DNA from 4 places in the Glutamicibacter ectropisis genome. Region 1 is predicted to be linked to each of the others. Evidence: predicted binding sites of a transcription regulator. Region 1 holds the regulator's gene; each other region holds the start of a gene.
The links. Region 1 encodes LexA, which represses DNA repair genes until DNA is damaged. Its sites were predicted from a motif close to TCGAACANNTGTTCGA; they were not measured.
Positions count from the first base shown of each region.

Region 2: a site for LexA is predicted at 1,580-1,595, ahead of QMQ05_RS10265 (LysM peptidoglycan-binding domain-containing protein). Genes of this name have one in related genera too.
Region 3: a site for LexA is predicted at 1,611-1,626, ahead of QMQ05_RS14470 (DUF222 domain-containing protein). Genes of this name have one in related genera too.
Region 4: a site for LexA is predicted at 2,005-2,020, ahead of uvrA (excinuclease ABC subunit UvrA). Genes of this name have one in related genera too.

Region 1 is NZ_CP125942.1:1,101,920-1,105,051, reverse strand. Features, by position in the region: gene QMQ05_RS05125 (histidinol-phosphate transaminase) at 1-460, opposite strand, end outside; gene QMQ05_RS05120 (LysM peptidoglycan-binding domain-containing protein) at 541-894, opposite strand; gene lexA (transcriptional repressor LexA) at 1,153-1,872, shown strand; gene QMQ05_RS05110 (ATP-dependent DNA helicase) at 2,023-3,132, opposite strand, start outside.
Region 2 is NZ_CP125942.1:2,214,290-2,217,421, forward strand. Features, by position in the region: gene QMQ05_RS10250 (AAA family ATPase) at 1-251, opposite strand, end outside; gene QMQ05_RS10255 (SAF domain-containing protein) at 251-910, opposite strand; gene QMQ05_RS10260 (hypothetical protein) at 1,003-1,563, opposite strand; gene QMQ05_RS10265 (LysM peptidoglycan-binding domain-containing protein) at 1,685-2,407, shown strand; gene QMQ05_RS10270 (Rv3235 family protein) at 2,449-2,949, shown strand; gene secA (preprotein translocase subunit SecA) at 2,946-3,132, opposite strand, start outside.
Region 3 is NZ_CP125942.1:3,085,498-3,088,629, forward strand. Features, by position in the region: gene QMQ05_RS14465 (SPFH domain-containing protein) at 1-12, shown strand, start outside; gene QMQ05_RS14470 (DUF222 domain-containing protein) at 92-1,588, opposite strand; gene QMQ05_RS14475 (nucleobase:cation symporter-2 family protein) at 1,769-3,132, opposite strand, start outside.
Region 4 is NZ_CP125942.1:2,032,240-2,035,371, forward strand. Features, by position in the region: gene uvrA (excinuclease ABC subunit UvrA) at 1-1,979, opposite strand, end outside; gene QMQ05_RS09435 (PQQ-binding-like beta-propeller repeat protein) at 2,090-3,132, opposite strand, start outside.

The sequences.
Region 1 (3,132 bases):
GCTGAGCAGCAGATTCTGCAGACAGCGTGAAGTCGTCCGCGCGCACTCCTGGCACATACTTTGTGTCGGTTCCGCTAGCAAGTAGTGGGTACATGGAATAAGTTGGCCCGAAGCTCATGAGGCTTCGCCCTGGTCCTCCGAAGGCCTGCAGGATTTGCTGAAGGATTTCATTGGATCCGTTGGCGGCCCAAATATTCTCAGAAGTTAAACTGTGACCCAAGTAGTCGGCTAGTAGCTCGCGCAATTCAGTGAATTCGCGATCTGGATACCGGTTGAGGTTTGTTGCTGCTTTCGCGACTTCTTGCGCGATCGCTTCTACCACCGTAGGAGGAAGCGGATGGGTGTTCTCGTTGACGTTCAGCTGAATGGGCACATCGATTTGAGGTGCGCCGTATGGAGATAGCCCGCGGAGATTCTCACGCAAGGGCAGCTGACTCAAAAGTTCACTGCGGTCATTCACGTGTTAAGTCTACGTGTGGACCAGCTTGGCGGGTGAATCCGCTACGAGCCAAGGTAACAATCCTAGACTCGTTGGTGTTGCTATTCAGCTAGTACTGGAATGGACAGTGAATCGCCGACGCGGATTTCGCTTCCGCTGAGGGAGTTCAATTCAGAGATGTGGTTCACGGCAGAAGTGATGTCGTAGCCATGAGCATATTCTTTGGCCAGGCTCCACACGGTGTCCCCCGGGATGACTGTAACGTCAACCGTTTCGACTCCTGTCGGAAGGTCGGATGAGGCGTGCGCGTCAGAAGCGAACATGGAGACCAGGAATGCGGCAATCACGGTGAGTACAAAAACGGGGACACCTACCAAGATGGCCCAGCCGCGGCGGTTGATGCGGATCTTCATGGGTGTCTGGCTTTGATTTGAGTCAAGTGCGATGGTTGCCATGACTTTATCTCCTCAAGATTGGTGAGCGAAGCGAAGGTGTGTTCGACACTAGTGTTTCGAAACAGTGTTCGAATCTAGTACATCTGTTCTAACAGAGCTTCGTCCGACTTGTCCAGAAGTTTTCGAACAAATCTTTGAAAGAAGCTCCACTATCGACTAAGATTTCGAAGTAGACGAGCAATGAAAACATCACATCATCTGGCTCCGACAGTTTGGACTATCGAACTTTCGACAGAACGCTAGGGAAGGCAAAATCTCATGTCAGCTTCACAACGCACTCCCCGATCGAATGCACGCTCGCTGACGATTCGCCAAAAGAAGATTCTGGAAACCATCCAGCGTGCCATTGGCAAGAATGGTTATCCACCATCCATGCGTGAGATTGGCGACTCGGTGGGACTCAAGAGCCTCTCTAGCGTCACGCATCAGTTGAGCCAGCTAGAAAAGCTCGGATACATTCGTCGAGATCCACGCCGTCCGCGCGCGATGGAAATCTTGTTGCCTCTGCAACTGACAGATGATGCAGAAAACGCTACGCAGTCTGAGAGCGCTGATGCTAAGACCAGCGAAGATGCCATGGTGATTGAGCTCAGCACCTCGGCCGACACAACAATGGTTCCTTTGGTCGGACGAATCGCAGCAGGTGGGCCAATCTTGGCCGATCAGTCCGTTGAGGATGTTTTCTCGTTGCCCCGACAACTGGTCGGGCACGGAGAATTGTTCATGCTCAAGGTTTCTGGCGATTCAATGGTCGATGCCGCAATTTGCGATGGCGACTGGGTGGTAGTCCGACGTCAGCAGAACGCGGAAAATGGTGACATTGTCGCCGCCTTGCTTGACGAAGAAGCCACCGTCAAAACTTTCCGCCAACGAGACGGTCACACGTGGTTGTTACCCCAGAATTCGCGCTACGAGCCAATTCTGGGCGACGCAGCGACGATTATGGGCCGTGTCGTTTCGGTGATGCGCTCGCTCTAGCCACGTAATGCCAAGAAGGGTGTTGATGCATGTGCATCAACACCCTTCTTGGCATTTGGTCTTACTTGACACTCCACGTATCAGCCATGGCACGGAGTCAGTTCAAGCCATTGTGCATAGACCATAAAGTGGTCTGGAGTGCTGTTCGGTCTACTTCTTGGTGGGCTTCAAACGCTCTAGAACACCAGAAATAACTTTCTTGTCGACTGTTGGCCACATCGGTGGCAACGTTGCTTTCAAGAAGCTCCCATAACGTGCGGTTGCCATGCGTGAATCCAAAATGGCAACAACACCTCGGTCATTAACCGATCGAATCAATCTACCCGCACCCTGTGCCAGCCGAATGGCAGCATGCGTAGCCGAAACCTGCATAAAGCCATTGCCGCCGTGTTTAGCAACGTCCTCGGTACGTGCCTTCGATATCGGGTCATCAGGCCGCGGAAAAGGAATCTTATCGATGATGACCAGGCGGCAAGAATCGCCCGGGACATCAACTCCCTGCCACAGTGTCATCGTGCCGAACAGACAAGTGTCGCGTTCCGTTGCGAACTGCTCCACCAAGGATTTCATGCTGGCTTCACCCTGACACAAAATGTCCACGTCCAACCGTTCGCGCAAGATGCTGGCTGCTTCTTCCGCTGAGCGTTTTGAAGTAAACAGGGCCAAGGCCCCGCCGCCGGAGGCCTTGATAAGGTCTTCGATCTCGTCCAAGGTTTCTGCGGCTAGTTGTCGGCCCGGTTTTGGCAAATGCTTGGCCACATACAAAATGCCCTGCTTGGGGTAATCAAAGGGACTGCCCACATCAACACCCGTCCAAGAGGGTGCACCGGCTCCCATCAGGCCTAGAGAGCCTGCGACAGCATCAAATTGCGAACCAATGGCCAATGTTGCACTCGTTAGTACCACGGTGCGCCCATCGAAGAGGCCTTCACGAAGCTTGCCTGCAACCGACAGCGGCGCGACGTTCAAAGTCGCTGGTTGTGATTCTTCCGCCTCAACATAGCCTCGGCCTTCGACAAACTCCCTAGGACGCGTTGTGTAAAGCACTTCACGTCGTTCCTCGGATTCAAGCATGCGAATCGCGTCATCCATGACAGCCTGAAGCTGAGACCGTGCGGTCTGACGACCGCCATCAGCAGGTGCATTAGCCTCTGGTTTAGATAGCGCCAACGCGAGACGCGCCTGCTCAACAATGTCGTTGAGGGCAATGCCCATATCCTCGCGCAGGCCTTGCTCCAAGAGACCAGTTGGAATCCCGGT
Region 2 (3,132 bases), 1.1 Mb from region 1:
CTAAGCTCAGTGGAGTTTTCAAGTAAGTAGACTACTGCTGTTCCATTGCCCATCAGTTCCTCGATCTGTTCCATGGGCGGAACTTGCTGGGCATCCGCGATCAATAGAACGTCGGCGATGGCAGTGAGACAGGCGGCGATCGCTTCAGCGGTTTCGGAACAGACTCTCGTGACGATCAGTTCACCTTGATAGCTCTCGATTTCTCGAACAATACTTTCCTTATCACCCAAGACAACAACGGAGATACTCATTACTCAGCTCCGGCTGGATTGTAAATGACGATAATTCGTGAATCGTTGGCCAGTGCTTGCAGGAGTGGCTCTAGTTGGTTGGGTTCCACCAATAGTTCAAGATTTGTGCCTTGTCGGTCCACCAGACCGCCACCGCTTTCAACACGCGCAGCAACCTCGACCATCGACGAGAGTTTTTCTGGCACACCGTAAGTATTTCCTCCCGATGCGCGCTCTGCGATCCAAACGTCCACAAAGCTGCCCGGCGCAATGGAAGAGCTCAAGTCTGCTGGCAGTTCAATATTGATGGGTCGACGAGATCCAAGTTCACTGTGCGTCACGGATGTCACTGGGATAAGTTCCCCTGCACTAATGAAGGTGTTGGCACGAGCCAAGTCGACAATGTCTGCTTCCGGATCAAGGTAACGGCCAGCCGTCTCACCAAGTTGTACTTCTTGGGTTTTCATATTCTCGGCGGTTAGTTGCTCACCAAGAGTGATATTGGAGCGTGCCACATACACGGTGGTGGTCTCGTGCATTTCACCGACTAGGTACATCGTGCCTGCTACGGATGCCACAACAAGAACCGCGCCCAAGGCCAACCGTGGATCTTTCCAACCAGGACGTTTGATTCTCGCGGCTTTTGTTGATCGTGCCCCTTGGGCCACTTGTTCACTCATCGAGGCTCGACCTTCCACCGGAGAATGTGCTTATGGATGGTGAGCCTACGACAAGTTTCTTCCGTATGAAAGACCCATTTACATGGTGTGGATTAATTTAGCGTCGTGGATACGACCCATCCGATGGACTCCAGAGGGATCATGACTTGGGCCGCGGGATTGCTTGAGCGAACATATTCATCGCGTTGGTGCATTGAAATGAGCAGGAAATCCTTGGCTACCTGCCCCAAAGTTCCTTCGGCAATGAGCGATCCGTGAGTTCCATAGATTTGGCACCTAGACCGATCTCGCAACATGCCACGAAGTACTGCTGAAAACCTGATGGCCTTGCCGCTTTGACTTGTCAAAGGTGCTGCTCGCCTTTCGCTTGGCAAGGCAATTGATTCGACGACTTGGTAGCGAATAATCCATTGGCTCGCTTCGGTTTCTAGGCAAAAGTAATCAGTGGCGCAGGGGCCAAGTCGCGCACGAATCTCGGTATGACCAATCACCATGACGCTGATTTCGTTGCCGCGGTATTGAGACAGGACATCACTCAGCTGGGCCGTTGCCCGTTCAATACGAGTGTTCTCGGCGATTTCATCACGCAATTGCGCGCGAGTTTGTTCGGCTAGTTGAGCCTCAAGATCGTCAAAGAGTGAATCCCATCGCATGTGCCAACTGTACGAGACAAACAAATGTTTCGACAGGTCTTCACAAAAGCGCATCGAAGTGTCATTATCTTTATCAAATAACATCAAATGTCATTAAATGACATCCAAGGAAGTGTTTTCGATGATGAAGATACGAACGCTGGTTATCTTTTCCCTGTTTAGCGCTGCGGATTATGTCTTGATCTTCGTGGGCTTGAGGTTGATCTTGGACTTCCCCGCCAACGCATCAATGCCCCTTGAGCCGGCACGGCGCATTCAATTCCTCATCATCGTTTCGGCGTTCGTTCTTGCAGCCTTTGCGCTTCTGCGATTGGGGGTCAAGTGGCTGATTATTTGGGCGGCAAAGCATGAGCAGCGGCACGTACTCAACTTTTTCCAACGGGTCGCACCTCGATTCAGTCGCCGGGTTCTGAGTTCTGTCCTTGGCACGTCAATTGCGCTTTCAACTGCAGTGGCTGCTAACGCTGGCACAGTTATTCCGGTGCAAAATCTTTCAAGCACTCCCCATGCCGAGAGCAAGAGCTTGCCCGAATCAGTGGAATCAAGTCAGCGCAGTGTCCCCAATGCGCAATGGTTCCCAGAGCAAATTTCCGTGCCCCTGAACCGACTCATCTCATCGGGAGCACAACCAAAACACAAGACAGAAAAAACCATCACCGAGATTGTCGTCGCACAAGGCGAGAACTTATGGAGCATTGCTGCCACGCGCCTCGGACCGCAAGCAACAGCGGAAGAAATCTCAGCGTATTGGCCACAGGTTTATCAGGCTAACCGGCAAGTAATCGGTTCCGACCCCAATGTCTTAGAGGTTGGAACTGTCTTGGTCCTTCCGCACAGGCAATAATCATCCTCATTTCTCACTCAGCACCACATCAAGGAGCAATCATGAGTACCATCACCATCAGTGCCCGCGCCACTACCCCAGCGGCCCAACCAGTCGACTCCCTAGCGCCGAATTCAAGCGCTCCTGATACACCAGCCGATGCGCCAGCGCATCTGCGCAGAGCACTGGACCACATTTTTCATCGCACCGACTTGTGCCGGACCGAGCATCGGGCCATCGTGGAAATTACTCACTCAGTGGCACGGGCTGTTTTCGAAGTTGTTGCCGGGTACCGCAGCGTCAGCCAATTAGCATTTGTCATGGAACCAACCTGCATTGCCAAACTACAGCGGCGCGCCCTACTAGAAACTGGCCAATACTCCGCGGGACCAGAGCCAGGCACAGCGCATGGACAAATTCTCTCTTTGCATCTGGACCATTGCTTCTCCGGCGCGTGGGAATGCACAGCCATTCTCGGATTTAAAAACCGCGTCCGCGCCGTAGCTCTCAAAATTGAGCCATGGCACGGACGCTGGCAAGTGACCGATGTCGAACTTATTTAGTTTCGCTTGGACTTCTTTTTCTTCTTATTGGTCGCAGCCTGCGCACGGGTAGTGCTGGCTTCGCCGTCTTCGTCCGGGCCCGTGAACTGCAAGTTCTTTGGCTTCGCTGATTCATCGATCACTGGTGCATCAGCAGCAGCGGCACTACCTGTTGGGATGTCCAAGTTGAACAGTGCACCGATG
Region 3 (3,132 bases), 1.6 Mb from region 1:
AATAAACAATAAGTAGTTTTTACTGTTTGGTACCAATCGCCCCAGGTCTTTTCTGGGGCGATTCGTGTATCCAACCCACTATTGAGCATGGTTATGCTGCGAGGTCTTCAACATCCGGCGGACCATCATCTTTTCCGGGCGGTTCACTGCCTGGGTCTGGTGGCTGATTCAACCAGGCCTCAAAGGTCTGCACCCACTCCGCTTCACTCATGCACTGCTTATAGGGTTGATGAGCGAACCCCGTCGCCGGTGGCGCCGTGGAATGATACGTCGGCCCCATCCCGGTCGCGATCTTCAACTTATGCAAACCGTCACTGAGGACAAACTCTTGCCATCCCGGGGTTTCCTTCGCCTGATTACAGAACTTACAGCGTCCATCCCCGTTAGTCACACACGTATGCCCACCCAAATACACTTGGGTCACATGATCAATCTCTTCAATGGTTCCGTCACAGAAGGGGGTGCGGCACCTTCGGTCACGCATCCTGATGAACTTCTTGAGTTTCTCCGGGAAGATCCGCGCTTTAGAATCCATCGCGACCAGTTCTTTGTCCCCTGGAGCCGTATACAAGCGAACCAGTTCTGCGGTGGCTTCTAGGGCGTTGATGAACGCTGGCGGCCGGGTGGTCGCCATTTCCGCCAACGTCATATTGTTCAGGATCTCTTCACCAGCAAGTAGCTCCCTGGCGTACTGGGGTGCGATCACCCCGTATCCTTCAAGGTAGGCTGGCTGCCGGTCACCCAAGAACAGGGTTTTATCGGTCATGATCAACCCAACACTGACCTGCACTGGGACTTTGGCTTCCGGGTGAGTGCAGAAACTCGCGAGGTAGTCCGCTTCAATCTGCGCCCGGGTTCGTTCATCTCCCACAGACTTCAAACTCTTCGACTTGGTTTTCACCGCGTTCTTCATGGCGATCCCTGCGATCAGGGGGAGTTCTGCGTGGATGCTCATCATCCCGGTCGACGGGTGGGGTGTGAACTTGATACGACGCTGCTCTTCCGCACTCTTTTGCTCTTTGCACTGATCATCCGAGGCGTAGGTGAGGGTGAAGTCTTTGACCTTGTCACTGATTTTCTTGGTGCCCAGGTTGGCGAACATGTGTGGGTTTTGGGCGTAGAGGTCATCAAATTCGGTGCGGCGGCGGGCTTTGACCTGGGCTAGTGGGGTGAGGATGGCCCGCATTTGCGCTTCCGTGAATTCCCCACGACTGTAGGCTGCGGCCAGGTGTGGGGTGTCGTTGAAGAGGATGCGACAGTTCTCTAGGTATTCGCTGTAACCGTGGGGGTCTGTTTTGCGTGCGAGGGCGATGTTTGCTGCGGCGCCGCGGTTGAGTTGTTTGAAGTTTCCGCGTTCGGTGTTTTCTTGAACGATGGTGATCTCTGTTTGGTGGGCGAGGGCTGCTTGGTGGTAGTGCAGGGAGGAGATCGCGTTTTCGAGTTGGTTGATGGTCGCTAAGCATTCTTTGGTGGTGCCGTGTTCTTCGATCTGTGCCAGGGTGGCTTCCATGCCTTTGATCACGGCGGTGAACGCGTCGTGGTGTTCTGGGGTGGGGTTCTCTGGTGTGGGGATCGTTGTTTCGGACATATTCTTATTTTACGCCTGTTAGTCGAATATGTCTTCGATTATTTGGTTGCGGGTGGATAACTTTTAGAACACGTTGATGTTTCAGGTCAGGGGCGGGTTGACGGGGTGATCAAGGCTGAAAAAGCAGGATGGAGCGTGCGCTTAGGAGGTCGAAAAGTTCGAAAGCGCACGCGCCGGAGGTCAGCCTTGAGGCATGGGCCGATCGCCGGCTTGACCGGGTTGCTCGGCGATGATTTGCACTTCCAGACCCTGGTGATCGTAGAGCTTGCCATCGATCAGGTGATCGCCGTCGGACAAAGCGTCGAGCTGGTACTTGTAGATGGTGCGCTGGGAGATTTTCTTCTGGCCCCAAGATAGCTCGTTGAAGATGATGTTCAGCAGAACGGCCATGATCGTCGCCGAGGAAATGCTCGATTGGAAGATGGTGCCGACCCAGTTAGGGAAGGCCGCGTAGAAGTCAGGCTTGACCATCGGGATACAACCAAAGGCCAGCGAGGTCGCGATGATGAGCATATTGAAGTTGTCGTCCTTGGCCTTGGCCAGGGTGCGGATTCCGGCAGCGGCCACCGAACCGAAGAGCACCACGCCTGCGCCACCGAGCACCGGCTGCGGGATGGAGGCGATGACTCGGCCGAGGACCGGAAGTAGGCCCAAGATGACCAGGATTCCACCGCCGGCGGCCACCACGAAGCGGCTCTTGACTCCGGTGATCGCGACGAGTCCGACATTTTGCGCGAAGGCGGACTGGGTGAAAGTGTTGAAGACTGGGGCGACCGTGGAGGAGAGCATGTCGGCGCGCAAGCCGTTGGCGATGCGGCGCGAATCCACCTTTGAACCGGTGACTTCGGCGACCGCGAGCATGTCAGCGGTGGTTTCGGTGTAGGTCACCAGGATGACGATCAGCATCGAAATGATGGCGCTGAGGTTAAAGATCGGCAGCCCAAAAGCGAAGGGGGTCGGCACCGCGAAAATTTCACCGGTAAGCACCTGAGAGAAATCGGCCATGCCCATGAAGACCGCGACCAGCGTGCCTAGGGCGATGGAGAGCAGGATTGAGAGGCGCGAAAGCGCGGGGACCCCGGATTTGGACAGGGCCAGCAGGATCACCAAGGTGATCGCCGCTAGCGCGATGTTTTTCATCGAACCGTAGTTTTCGCCGGCCGCCGAGCCGCCCATGGCCCAGTCAGCGGTGACCGGGAAGAGTGAGACACCGATGATGGTGATGACCACGCCGGTGACCACCGGCGGGAAGAAGCGCAGGAGTTTCGCGAAGAATGGGGCGATCACAATGCCGATCGCTCCCGCGGCGAGCACCGCGCCAAAGACCGCCGGCATACCACCGTCGGCGTTGAGGATCGCGATCATGGTGGCGACCCCGGAGAAGGAGGTGCCCTGAACCAGGGGAAGCTGGGCGCCAAAAAACGGAATGCCTAGGGTCTGCAGGATGGTGGCCAGCCCGCCGATAAACAGGCAGCAGGCCACCAGCACGCCGACCTGGGCGGTATCCATACCGGCGGCGTTGCCCATCACCAGGGGTGGGGCGA
Region 4 (3,132 bases), 930 kb from region 1:
CCGGATACACCGGTGACCGCGGTGAGCAAGCCTAGCGGGAACTCCACAGAAACATTCTGCAGGTTGTTTTCGCTGGCTCCTACAACCTTGAGCTTGCGACCCTTATCAACCTTGCGACGCTTGGCCGGAACGTCAATCTTCTTTCGCCCCGATAGGTAGTCGCCGGTCAACGACTGAGTATTGGCTTTCAGCCCTTCCACAGAGCCTGAATGGACCACTTCACCGCCGTGCTCACCGGCACCTGGTCCAATGTCCACGATCCAGTCAGCTTCGGCGATCGTATCTTCGTCGTGTTCCACCACGATGAGAGTGTTGCCTAAGGAGCGAAGGTGCAACAAGGTGTCAATTAGGCGGCGATTGTCGCGCTGGTGCAAACCGATCGATGGTTCGTCAAGCACATACAGCACGCCAACGAGACCGGAACCAATTTGCGTCGCCAAGCGAATTCGCTGGGCTTCACCACCGGAAAGAGTTCCAGCGGCACGCTCAAGGGTCAGGTATTCCAACCCCACGTCCAGTAGGAACTTCATACGAGCGTCAATTTCCTTTAGAACCTGTGCGGCGATTTTCGCTTCACGGGCCGAAAGCTCGATGGTCGATAGGAAGTTCGCTGCACTACGCAAATCCATCGCGGATACTTCAGCAATGGAACGTCCGCCGACCAGCACCGAGAGTGAAGCCGGGTTCAGACGGGCTCCCCCACACGTTGGGCAAGGAATCTGACGCATGTACTGCTCGTAACGGTCGCGTGCATGATCAGACTCTGTTTCTTCATGCTTACGGTGCACATAGGAAATGACACCTTCAAAACCTGTCGAGTACTTACGCTCACGTCCGAAGCGGTTCTTGTACTGGACCACAACCTTGTGGTCCTTACCGTTAAGGATTGCTTCGCGAGCCTTGGCTGGCAGATCTTTCCATTGCGTGTTCAATGTAAAGCCAAGCTCGTTGCCCAGGCCTTCGATCAGGCGGTTCCAGTACTCAGTAGTTGCTTTACCCAAGGACCATGGAGCGATGGCCCCGTCAGCTAGGGTAACTTCCGGATCAGGGACGATGAGGTGCTCATCAACTTCCAGCTTGGTACCAATACCCGAGCATGCGGAGCAGGCACCAAATGGATTATTGAAGGAGAAGGTACGTGGTTCGATTTCGTCGATGGCTAGCGGATGCTCATTCGGGCAAGCCAGGTTCTCTGAGAACGCACGAACTCGCTGCGGGTCCGACGCCTCAAGATCAACAAAGTCCGCCAACACACGGCCATCGGCGATCCCCAGTGCGGTTTCGATCGAATCGGTCAGACGCTGACGCGCATCTTCCTTGATGGCCAGTCGGTCTACCACTACTTCGATGGTGTGCTTGACCTGTTTAGCCAACTTTGGAGGGTCATTGAGCTGAATCGTCTCGCCATCAACGCGAGCACGTGCAAAGCCCTTTGAGGAGAGCTCGGCGAAGAGGTCGACGAACTCGCCCTTACGAGCGCGAACCACTGGTGCAAGGATCTGGAAGCGCGTCTTCTCTGGCAGCTCCATGAGCTGATCCACGATCTGCTGCGGTGTCTGCTTAGAGATTGGTTCATGACAGATTGGGCAATGTGGGCGGCCGACTCGCGCCCACAGAAGACGCATGTAATCGTAGACTTCCGTGATCGTGCCAACGGTAGATCTAGGGTTGCGACTCGTGGATTTCTGGTCAATCGACACTGCTGGCGACAGGCCTTCAATGAAGTCAACGTCTGGCTTATCCACTTGTCCGAGGAACATTCGGGCGTAGGCAGAAAGGGATTCGACATAGCGTCGCTGACCTTCAGCGAAGATCGTGTCGAAAGCCAGTGAAGATTTTCCGGATCCGGAGAGTCCGGTGAAGACGATCATCGCATCTCGCGGCAGATCGATGTCTACATTTTTCAGGTTGTGCTCACGCGCGCCCTTAACGACCAGTCGTGTGAGATCTGTTTTCTTGCTCTCTGCAGTAATAGCCACGAAGCCATACTAATCGAAAACTGCTTCGAATAAGTGTACGAATGGTCCTATCTCACAGAAATTTTTCCCTAGGCTGATTTACCGTCTCGGCGAGCGCCGTTCTGGCGCTCCTATTGCGAAGCACCTGACAAGCGGTATGCCACCATTCCCTCAACCTGGCTTAGGACAACGACATCTTCATGTGTAAATCCTGCCCTTCTAAATTCCTCCACGTTCGGGATGGCATCCGTAGGTTTCCACGAACCTCTTTTGCAAACCGTCTGAGCATCAGTGAAATAGCTGTCCCTTGATGCTTTGTGCGTTCCTGGGGTTTTGGTACCTAGAGTCGCGGAGTAAATATAGTAAGGATCGCGCTCGACCGTGCACAGTACATTTGCTCCAACTGCATTTTCTAACGGGGCGATCGAACCATCCGAGTTGTTTACGACTTGCTCGCCCTCATCCAATGGAAGGATGGGCGTTGCCGTATTCTGCAATGGAGTACCGGCACCTTCATTTGTTTTGGAATGCTCTAAGGGATCGCTGAGTCTGTACTCCCATTTTCTCTTACCGGTTTTACTGTCGATTCCTACGGCCTTCCAGGTAAGATCATCCGTTTTCGTACGGTAATGATCTTTGCGTGTGGTGGTTAGCGTTTGCTTTCCACCGTCGTAGTAGCACAGCACAACTGTGTCGCCGGTGGCGCTGATCTTCCAAGGCATTACTGAGCCACAGGATGTTGCCACACCTTTTTGTTGCCAAAGGGTACGTCCGGTGTTCGCATCCAATGCAACAAATTTCGACAAGTCTTCAGCACGATAGACGGCTTTCTTCTTGTCGGTATCAAAAAAATCGTATTTGGCATGCGAACCATACCCGAGAAGTATGTCTTCATTGTCTTCTACGGTGTCCCACTTCCATCCGCTAGTGGTAGAAATACCCTTGGCAAATACTTGCTCGTAGGGTCGTTTCCAAACGGTCTGGGCGTCGTTGGAATAGCTCAACATTTCTCGATCGGAGTCATACCAGTATGCGATGAGCCCTTCCCCCAGCCTGCTTCCGCCCTGTTGGAGGCCGTATTCAATTTGGTTTGTCGTTTTCTCAGTCCACTGCTTTTTGGACCAATCAAATTTCAAATATTGGTATTCGGAGAATTTCTCCTTACGGGCTTTTG